DNA from 3 places in the Ectopseudomonas toyotomiensis genome. Region 1 is predicted to be linked to each of the others. Evidence: riboswitches for the same ligand, from Rfam matches in the RefSeq annotation. Region 1 holds a riboswitch; each other region holds the start of a gene.
What was found. A riboswitch is a leader RNA that binds a small molecule or an ion and turns the genes downstream of it on or off. The one in region 1 is predicted to bind cobalamin.

Region 1 (3,223 bases):
GTTGCGTCGCCCGCAGTTGCCGGCGGTAACGCATGAGTTCGCGGAGTTGGACGCTCTCTACGAGGCGCTGTCCCTGTAGGGCGGGTGAAACCCGCCAACGCCGGCCTGGCGGCCTTACGCCTGCGCTGATTCCGTAGGGTGCGCCGCGCGCACCGGGCCTTCTATTACCCGCCGGATTGCCTCCGGACCACGACGCGCTGCTAGACTGCCGGCCCGTTCTGGAGACCGTCATGAGCCAAGCCCCCTACGCCCGCGTTCTGTTTATCGGCCCCGGCCTGGGTCGTGGTGCCTCGGCCGAGCGTCTGCAACAGCGCATCGAAATGCTGCTTGGCGAGGCGCATCTGCATGACAGCGAACAGGACGGCTTCTGGCAGGCCATCGATGAGGCGCCGCGACCACTGCTGGTGGTCGATCTGGAGCCGCGCGCCGATGCCGCGCACCGCGACTGGCTGCGCGAACGTATCGCCGAGCGGAGCGACGGGGCAGGAGTGTTCGTGGTCTGCACGGCGCTGGAGGACACCTGGCTCGATGGCCTCGGCGCGTTGCTCGAAAGCCGCGAGGCACATATTCCCTGCAGCGACGTGCCGCCGGTGCCGGCACATCACGCCTGGTCGCAGATCCCGCCGCATGCGCAGCGCCTGCTGCTGTGCAACGGCCCGCGCTGCACGCGCAAGGGCGCGCTGGGCCTGTGGAAAACCCTGCGCCAGCGGCTCAAGGCCGCCGGCAAGCTTGAGTGCGAGGGCGGTGTGCATATCACCCGCAGCCAGTGCCAGTTCCCCTGCGATCTGGGGCCGACCGCGAGTCTTTATCCACAGGGTGAGTGGTATGGCATCAAGGACGAGGCGGCGGTGATTCGCCTGGTCGACGAGCGTCTGGTGGCGGGCAGGGCGTTGCCGGATTTGCGTATCGATGAGCAGGGCAACAATTAGCAACTCGGATTACGCCTGCGGCCAATTCAAGCTACGAGCAATCGCCGCTAAAGCGCCTCCCGCAATTGCCACCGCGCCTTGACTTGAGCGGGTGTGGGTGGTCATATCCGCCCCGCTTCAGGTGTCTCACGCCGCCGCGCGTGAGGTGAAACGGGAAGTCGGTTGAAGTCCGACGCTGCCCCCGCAACGGTAAGCGAGCGACCGCATCGATACGCCACTGTGCGCCACGCGCATGGGAAGGCGATGCGTTCATGACCCTCGCAAGCCCGGAGACCGGCCTGGAGTCGTTTGTGTCTGGCAACCCGCGGTGGGCGGGCGTTGACTCCAGTAGGGCGCCGCCGTGCCCCTGTCTGCTGTTGCGCATTTCCATCGGATTGCCGTGCCTTTTCTCTTTGCGATGGAAGCAATATGGCGCGCCATTTCCGCTACAAGAACCTCTCTTCTGCATGCCTGAACGAAGGGCGTGAGCCCGTTTCTGGCTACCTGCGAAAAACGATAATGTTATGTTATAACAATAACATTATTGCCTCAGGCACCGACTGCGAAGCGTCAAGGCTGACCGCCTTCAACTCGCACACCCGGAGCCTGGAGCGTCCTGACGACTCTCCTGGAATATCCGGAATCACTCACGTGCAGCACCTTCTACGCCTCTGCTCCCTGCCATTCGCGCTGCTGGTCGGCGATGTGGCCATGGCCAGCGAATCTCCTGTCGATCTCCCTGACGTCACCGTCCAGGCGCACGCTGCCGAGGAAGGCGAGAGCGATCTGCATACGCCCACCGCGTCCGGCTCCCGCCTGGAGCTGTCGGCCCTGCAAACGCCGGCCAGCAACAGCAGCCTGAGCGGCGCCGAGGTACGTGGGCGCAACAACCTCACGGTGCAGGACGCCGTGACCCGCACGGCGGGTATCAGCAGCACCGGCTCGCCCGGCAATGGCGGCACCGCGCTGTCGGCGCGCGGCTTCACCGGCCATTCGGCGACCATGCAGCTGTACGATGGCACCCGCCAGTACGTCGGCGCCGGCACCATGACCTTCCCGGTGGACACCTGGTCGGTGGCACGTATCGACGTGCTGCGCGGCCCGGCCTCGGTGCTCTACGGCGAGGGAGCCACCGGTGCGGTGATCAATGTGGTGCCGAAGAAGCCCTTCGCCGGCGAGATCCGCAACCAGCTGCGCCTCGGCTATGGCAGCGATGACCGCCGCCAGGCCGCCCTGGACAGCGGCGGTTCGCTGAGTGACGAACTGAGCTACCGCTTCAACATCAATCAGCAGGCCAGCAATGGCTGGGTCGACCGGGGTGATTCGGATAGCCTGGCGCTCAGCGCCGCCCTGCGCTGGGACGCCAATGATGATCTGAGCTTCACCCTGTCCCACGATCATGGCGATCAGAGCCCCGAGCGCTATCTCGGCACGCCGCTGGTGGCTGGCAAGTACCGCGAGAGCATCCGCGAACGTAACTACAACGTCGCCAATGCCGACATTCGCTACAACGACCAGATCACCCGCCTGGTGAGCGACTGGCGCATCAACGACGTGCTCAGCGCCAGCAACCAGCTCTACTACATCAAGACTCAGCGCTACTGGCGCAATGCCGAGGCCTATCGCTGGCAGCCGGGCGACAGGGTCGAGCGTGGCGAGTTCTACGAGATCAAGCACACCCAGGAACAGGTCGGCGACCGCCAGACCTTCACCCTGGATCACACCCTGTTCGGCCTCGATAGCCGCACGGTAGTCGGGGTGGATTACAACCGCATCCACTTCGCCCGCCAGCACGATTTCGCCAGCAGTTTCAGCGACAGCGTGCCGCTGGCCGGCTCCGGCGGCGGGCAGTACCAGAGCACCGATCCGCTCGGCTACGGCCCGCGCGAGCGCAACCTGGCGCGGCAGTTCTCGCTGTTCGCCGAGAACCGCACCCAGCTGACCGAGCGCCTGTCGCTGGTCACCGGTGTGCGCCGTGATCAGCTGCATATTCAGCGCGACAACCTGATCGATGGCAGCAGCGCCGACCGCAGCCTGAGTGGCGACAATTGGCGCGCCGGGCTGGTCTTCGCCCTGACCCCCGAGCTGTCGCTGTACGGTCAGTACGCCACCAGCACCGAGGGGGTGAGCAACCTGCTGACCCTCAACCCGACTCAGCAGCAGTTCGACCTTAGCGAAGCCAGGCAGAGCGAAATCGGCCTCAAGCAGATGTTCTGGAATGGTCAGGGCGAGTGGACGCTGGCCGCCTACCATATCGTCAAGAAGAAGCTGCTCAGCCGCGAAACCCCGACCTCGCCCACGGTGCAGATCGGCCA
Region 2 (3,223 bases), 2.1 Mb from region 1:
CCGCCGCGCGCTCCTGATGGCTGAAGGCATGCTCGCTCATGGGCGTAACAGCGCAGCGGCCGCCTCCGGGTTTGACGGTAGGTAGAAGTGGATATAGCTGGCCGTGAGTCGCCCCAGGCGATAAACCGCCTCAGCCACCGGCTTGCCGTTCGGGCAGCGGCCGAACGCCAGAGGCTGCAAGGGGCTTTCCAGCCGCGAGTGGTGGTAACTGTGGCCACGTAGCTCGCCTTCGGGCAGCGTCACCTGCTGCAAGGCCAGGGCGGTCAGCCGTGGCTGCAAGGCCGCGCTGCCCGCCAGCAGGCCGAGCATGCGCCCGCTGGCACCTTGCTTGTCGCGCAGTTCATCGAGCAGATAGAGCATGCCGCCACATTCGGCGAGCAAGGGCTTGCCGGCCTGATAATGAGCACGAATCGCCGCGGCCATCAGCTGGTTACCTTCCAGCTCGGCAAGGTACAGCTCCGGATATCCGCCAGGCAGATAGAGGCTGTCCACCTTTGGCAGCTCGCGATCAGTGAGCGGCGAGAAGTAATGCAACTCGGCGCCCAGTGCCTGCAGCAGATCGAGATTGGCCTGATAAAGGAAGGCGAACGCCGCATCGCGCGCCACGCCGATACGTACGCCAGCCAACAGCGGCGCCAGTTCATCGACCTGCGGCGCAGCGAAGCTCACCGCAGGCGGCAGGTCGACGTTGGCACTGGCCGCCAGCGCATCGGCCGCGGCGTCCAGACGTGCGTCCAGATCGGCCAACTCACCGGCCTGCACCAGCCCCAGATGGCGGCTGGGCAGCTCCACCGCAGCGCTACGCGGCAACGCGCCAAACCAGCGAATGCTCGCTGGCAGCGCATCACGCAGAATCTCGCCATGCCGCGTGCTGGCGACACGGTTGCCGAGCACGCCGGCAAAGGGCAAGTCCGGCTGGAAGGTGGCAAGCCCGTGGGCCAGGGCGCCGAAGGTCTGCGCCATGGCCGCACCGTCGATCACGCCCAGCACCGGCACGCCGAAGTGGCGGGCCAGGTCGGCCGCCGAGGGCTTGCCGTCGAACAGGCCCATCACCCCTTCGATCAGGATCAGATCGGCCTCGCCGGCCGCCTGCCACAGCAGGCGACGGCTCTCTGCTTCGCCGACCATGGCCAGGTCGAGCTGGTACACCGGCGCGCCGCTGGCACGCGCATGGATCATCGGATCGAGAAAGTCCGGGCCGCACTTGAACACCCGCACCCGCCGACCCTGGCGCGTATGCAGACGTGCCAGCGCAGCGGTGACAGTGGTCTTACCCTGGCCGGACGCCGGCGCAGCGATCAGCAGCGCTGGACAATGACGTGCGCCCATCAGAATTCGATGCCCTTCTGTGCTTTTACTCCGGACTTGAACGCATGCTTGACCAGGCTCATTTCAGTGACGGTGTCAGCCGCCTCGATCATCCCAGGCAACGCACCGCGCCCCGTCACCACCACGTGCTGCAACAGCGGCCGGGCTTCGATATCAGCCAGCACCGTGTCCAGTTCGAGGTAGCCATGCTTGAGGGCGATGTTCAGCTCATCCAGCACCACCAGGCCGACCGACTCATCGCTGAGCAGATGCCGTGCCACCGCCCAGGCTTGCTGCGCCTTGGCGATATCACGTTGGCGATCCTGGGTTTCCCAGGTGAAGCCTTCGCCCATCACGTGATAGCTGACTTCCTCGGGAAAACGGCGGAAGAAGGTTTCTTCACCGGTGCTGGCCGCGCCCTTGATGAACTGCACCACGCCGACCTTGATGCCATGGCCAAGGGCGCGCGCGACCATGCCGAAGGCGCTGCTGCTCTTGCCCTTGCCATTGCCGCTGTGCACCAGCAGCAGGCCGTATTCGTCCTGGGCCTGGGCGATCTTTTCGTCGATCAGGGCTTTCTTGCGTTGCATGCGCGCCTTGTGGCGGGCGTCGCGCTCGGCGGTCTCACTCATGCTGTGCTCCTGCACGTCAGGCACCCGCGCCGCCTGTTCATCGAACAGTACGAACGGCAATGAGGAAGAAGATCGCGATGATCCGCACGCACTCATCCAGGCGCCAATGGCTGGTCAGGCGAGCGGAAGACGAAACAACACGAACGCCCCCGGTAGAACCGGAGCGTTGGCCGGACAGCGCCCTCCGCGATGCCGTGAAACTGCGACAGGCCGGTCTCCGGGCTTGTGAGCGAACCATGGGTTCGACGCCGCGCCTTCCCGTGCATAGCACAGTGGCTTCGAGCAGCGTTTGACTCACCTACCGTTGCGGGGGCAGCGCCGGCATTGGAACCGGCTTCCCTGTTTCACCCCATGGCCGCCATTCACGGCAACGCGGGGCACCTGAAGCAAGGCGCGCAGGGTAGAGGCTGGCAGCCCTGCCCGTCAACGCCACTCAGTGCCTGGGCATGAACCCGGGCGGTTTGCTCGCCAACCAGTCGACGAACGTTCGCAAACGCTCGTCGCTCAGTAGTGCCTCGCGGCTGTTGTAGGTCAGCGCCAGCTCCTTTTCACTGAAAAGACGATGAATCTGGTTATGGCAGGCGCGGCAGACCCACAGCGTGGCGGTGATACGTTCATGACGAGGGTAGCGCTTCTGCACATAAGCCTTGTCGTGCAGCGCCTTGGGAATCAGGTGATGCCGGGTCAATGCGACGGGGCGCGCGCACAGCTGGCAGACCTCAGGCTGAGGCGGCAGGCGAATGAGATCGACCATGGACAGTAAATCAGGGATTACGCGCGAGCTCTGGGGTGATGACCCGCTTGGCATCGAGATAGACGCCCTGCCAGTAACCGCTGGTGAGGCTGTCCAGGCGCACGGTACCACCGGTGGAGGGGGCATGGACGAAGCGGCCATCACCGACATAGATCCCGGCATGACTGACGGCGCGGCCACCATTGGTGGCAAAGAACACCAGGTCACCACTTTTCAGGGCGTCGCGACGGACATCAGGGGTGCGCATGGTGCTCAGCTCACGCGTCGAACGCGGCAGACTGATACCGGCAGCATCGCGATAAACGTAGCCGATCAGGCCACTGCAGTCGAAACCACCTTCGGGGGTATTGCCACCATAGCGATACGGCGTACCGACCAGACCGAGGGCACGGAACAGCACGTCTTCAGCGCCGCCCTGATAAGACGACGAAGTGGCTGGAGGGGTGTAACTGGGCTGGGGAGAAGGAGCGCGACTGCTGCAGGCACTCAGCAGCAGAACGAGAGCGATGAGGGCAACACGGGTCGTGAC
Region 3 (3,223 bases), 690 kb from region 1:
CGCGCACCGCCATCAACGCCAGCCAGTGTGCCACCCAGGGACAGAACGCGGCGACCTCCACTGCCCGCGCGATGGTCGAGGTCAACCACAGCATCGGCCAGGCCACAGCGCACATCCTCGACAGCGAACGCGCCTCGCAACAGGCCCTGGACATGACGCGCCAGGGCAGCGCTGCGGTTAACCAGAATGCCGAGGAAGTCAGCCAGCTGGCCGAGCGCATCGAACAGTCCAGCCAATCCCTGCAGGCCCTGAATCGACAGACCGAAGAGATCCAGCACATCAGCGAGTCGATCCACGCCATCGCCGAGCAAACCAACCTGCTGGCCCTGAACGCTGCGATCGAAGCCGCTCGTGCCGGCGACAGCGGCCGCGGCTTCGCGGTGGTGGCAGATGAAGTGCGTAATCTGGCGCAGCGCACGGCGCAAGCGACCGAAGAGATCACCACCACCCTGGCCAGCGTGCGCCAGCAGACCCTGGACAGCATGAGCAGCATGCGCAGTTGCCAGGAAGCGGCCCAGCGCAGCGTGACGCGTTCCGATGAAGCCACCGCAGCCCTGGCGCGCATCCAGCACGAAGTGGAAGCGATGCAGAGCCGCCTTGGCCAGTTGAGTCAGGGCATGCAATCTCAACTGGCGCAGGTGCATGCAGTCAACGATCAGGCCCAGGCCATTACCGGCGCCGCCGAACGCAGTAGCCAGAGCGCAGATGAAACCCTGCAAGCTGCACAAGTCCTGGCGCAACTGGTGCTCGATCTGCACAAGACGGCGAACCGCCTCAGCCATCAGGAGCCCCAGACTGATCAGCACACGACGATCCAGCACGGCTGGCAAGCGCCGCCTAGGATGAAGAGCGATCTGAGCATGAGCGCCACTCATCGCTGAATGAGCGGCGCTTGCTTGTCATTCATACTCGCGCGCACTAAGGTGCGCGCCATTCATGTTCCGCCAGGGTGCGCTGCGCAAGCAGTGTTAAACGGGAAGTCGGTGCGCTTTTGTTGAGCAAACCCGACGCTGCCCCCGCAACGGTAATCGACAGCAAGCCCAAAGCTTGCGCCACGTCCAACAGCCACTGGGCCAAGCCTGGGAAGGTGGACGCGGGTCGAGAGCCCGGAGACCGGCCAAGGCGGTGCGACTGGTGTTGCGGAGGGCGACACGGTCAAGCGCCGTCCTGCCCGCGCTTGCGCCTGCCCTCCTCGAACGTCTGCCGACTGTTGAGGAAAAATAATGAAACTGTCTCGTCTGGCTCTGGCCATCGCCGTCATGCCAGGTCTTTCGCTGGCCGCCGAACCCTACGTGGCCGAGCCACTGGTCGTCACCTCCGGGCGCCTGGCCGAACCGCAAGCGCAGGCTACCGCCGCCACCACGGTGTTCAAACGGGACGACATCGAGCGCCTGCAGGTCAGCAGCGTTACCGAGCTACTGGAGCGTGTGCCCGGCCTCAGCGTCGTCCGCACTGGCGGTGCAGGCAGCCAGACGGGCGTGTTCCTGCGCGGCGCCAGCACGGCACAAACCCTGGTCCTGGTCGACGGGCAACGTATCGCGGCAGCCTCCAGCGGCACCAGCAGCCTGGAGTTTCTCGCCCCCGAGCAGATCGAGCGTATCGAAGTGGTTCGTGGAGCGCGTTCGGCGCTATACGGCTCAGACGCCATTGGCGGGGTGATTCAGATCTTCACTCGCCAGGGCGATGGCCAGGGCCTCAAGCCTTACGCACGGCTGGCGGCTGGCAGTGATAGCACTTACCAGCGCAGCCTCGGCCTCTCCGGCGGCGACAAGCGCACTCGTTTTCACCTGGGTGCCGCTCTGGACGAGACTGCCGGCATCGACGCCACCCGCGACGGTTTCGGCGCCAATGGCGACGACGACGCCTACCGCAACCGCTCGTTAAGCCTGAATCTGTCGCACCGCTTCAACGACTCGCTGGAGGTTGGCTTCACTGCGCTCGATCAGCGCGGGCAGGTGGAGTATGACGACACCTTCACTGGCTCCCTGCCAACCACCGATTTTCTGCTCAGCAGCATCTCTGGTTTTATCGAGGCTCGTGTTACCGAAGTCTGGAGCAGCCGCCTGGAACTGGGACACAGCGAGGACAAGCGCGACAGCGGCAACGACCAGGCAGGCGGTACCGTCAGCCAGTTCAATACCTACCGTGACGCAGCCAACTGGCTGAACACCCTGACACTCAACGAAAACCACCAACTGCTGCTAGGTCTGGACTGGTATGAAGATCGAGCGCAGGGCACGACGGACTTTGTCGAGGACTCACGCTGGAACCGCGCGGCCTTCGTTCAGCATCGTTATATCGGAGAAACGTTCTCGACCGAGCTAGGGGTGCGCCACGACGACAACCAGCAATTTGGTAACGAGAACACATGGAACGCGTCATTGACCTTACCCCTCAACAACGCCAACGACCTGATCCTGTCGTATAGCGAAGGCTTCCGCGCCCCGACCTTCAACGACCTTTACTACCCGGACTTCTGCTTTGGTGGCATGTGCTTCCCCAGTGCCAATCCCGACCTCGCCCCGGAACGCTCCAAGAGCTACGAGCTGCAATGGCGTAGCCGCTACAGCGACACAGGATCGTTGCAGGCTTCCGTGTATCGAACCGATATCGAGGACGCCATCGTCCTGGACGAGAACTTCATTCCACAGAACGTCCAGACAGCCCGGATCAATGGCTTCGAAGCCGCCGTGCAGCAGGAGTTGTTCGGCTGGCAAGGCAATCTCGCGCTGGCCCTGATCGACCCGCGTGACCGCGCCAGCGGCCATACCCTGCAGCGCCGCGCCAAACGCACTTTGAGCCTGGACGTCGACCGCCGCTTTGGCGATGTGTCGGTGGGCGCAGGCTGGCGTGCGATCAGTGGTCGCTACGACGACGCCGACAACGAGATCGAAATGAGCGGCTACGGCCTGCTGAGCCTGCGCGCCGCCTGGCAGGCCAATGAGGAACTGGGGCTGAGCCTGAAGCTGGATAACCTGCTGAACAAGGACTATGCAGAATCGACCTACAGTACACCCAATGGCCGTTTCGGCTACAACAGCGCCGGCCGCACCGCACTATTCGCCGTCACCTGGACGCCGCAACTCTAAAGTTGATGTGCAATCTGCGTAGGGTGGTTTAGCGGAGCTGAACACCAATCTTGCAAACGCAGATACAGGCAGCGCGCTCGGATGGCCGCCCCACGTAACCCACCAGGCGATGGATCGCCTTGCACCAATGGTGG

Region 2: it holds a riboswitch for cobalamin, as region 1 does, so the genes downstream of both, cobO (cob(I)yrinic acid a,c-diamide adenosyltransferase) here and JWV26_RS09750 (TonB-dependent receptor) in region 1, are expected to answer to the same signal.
Region 3: it holds a riboswitch for cobalamin, as region 1 does, so the genes downstream of both, JWV26_RS06510 (TonB-dependent receptor domain-containing protein) here and JWV26_RS09750 (TonB-dependent receptor) in region 1, are expected to answer to the same signal.

The regions. Positions count from the first base shown of each region.
Region 1 covers NZ_CP070505.1:2,117,060-2,120,282, reverse strand. The annotation lists gene JWV26_RS09760 (cobalt-precorrin-6A reductase) at 1-79, shown strand, start outside; gene JWV26_RS09755 ((2Fe-2S) ferredoxin domain-containing protein) at 231-929, shown strand; cobalamin riboswitch at 1,032-1,225, shown strand; gene JWV26_RS09750 (TonB-dependent receptor) at 1,560-3,223, shown strand, end outside.
Region 2 covers NZ_CP070505.1:4,209,117-4,212,339, reverse strand. The annotation lists gene bluB (5,6-dimethylbenzimidazole synthase) at 1-40, opposite strand, end outside; gene JWV26_RS19590 (cobyrinic acid a,c-diamide synthase CobB) at 37-1,329, opposite strand; gene cobO (cob(I)yrinic acid a,c-diamide adenosyltransferase) at 1,329-1,940, opposite strand; cobalamin riboswitch at 2,132-2,340, opposite strand; gene JWV26_RS19580 (hypothetical protein) at 2,374-2,694, opposite strand; gene JWV26_RS19575 (C40 family peptidase) at 2,705-3,223, opposite strand, start outside.
Region 3 covers NZ_CP070505.1:1,423,841-1,427,063, forward strand. The annotation lists gene JWV26_RS06505 (methyl-accepting chemotaxis protein) at 1-881, shown strand, start outside; cobalamin riboswitch at 931-1,136, shown strand; gene JWV26_RS06510 (TonB-dependent receptor domain-containing protein) at 1,224-3,089, shown strand.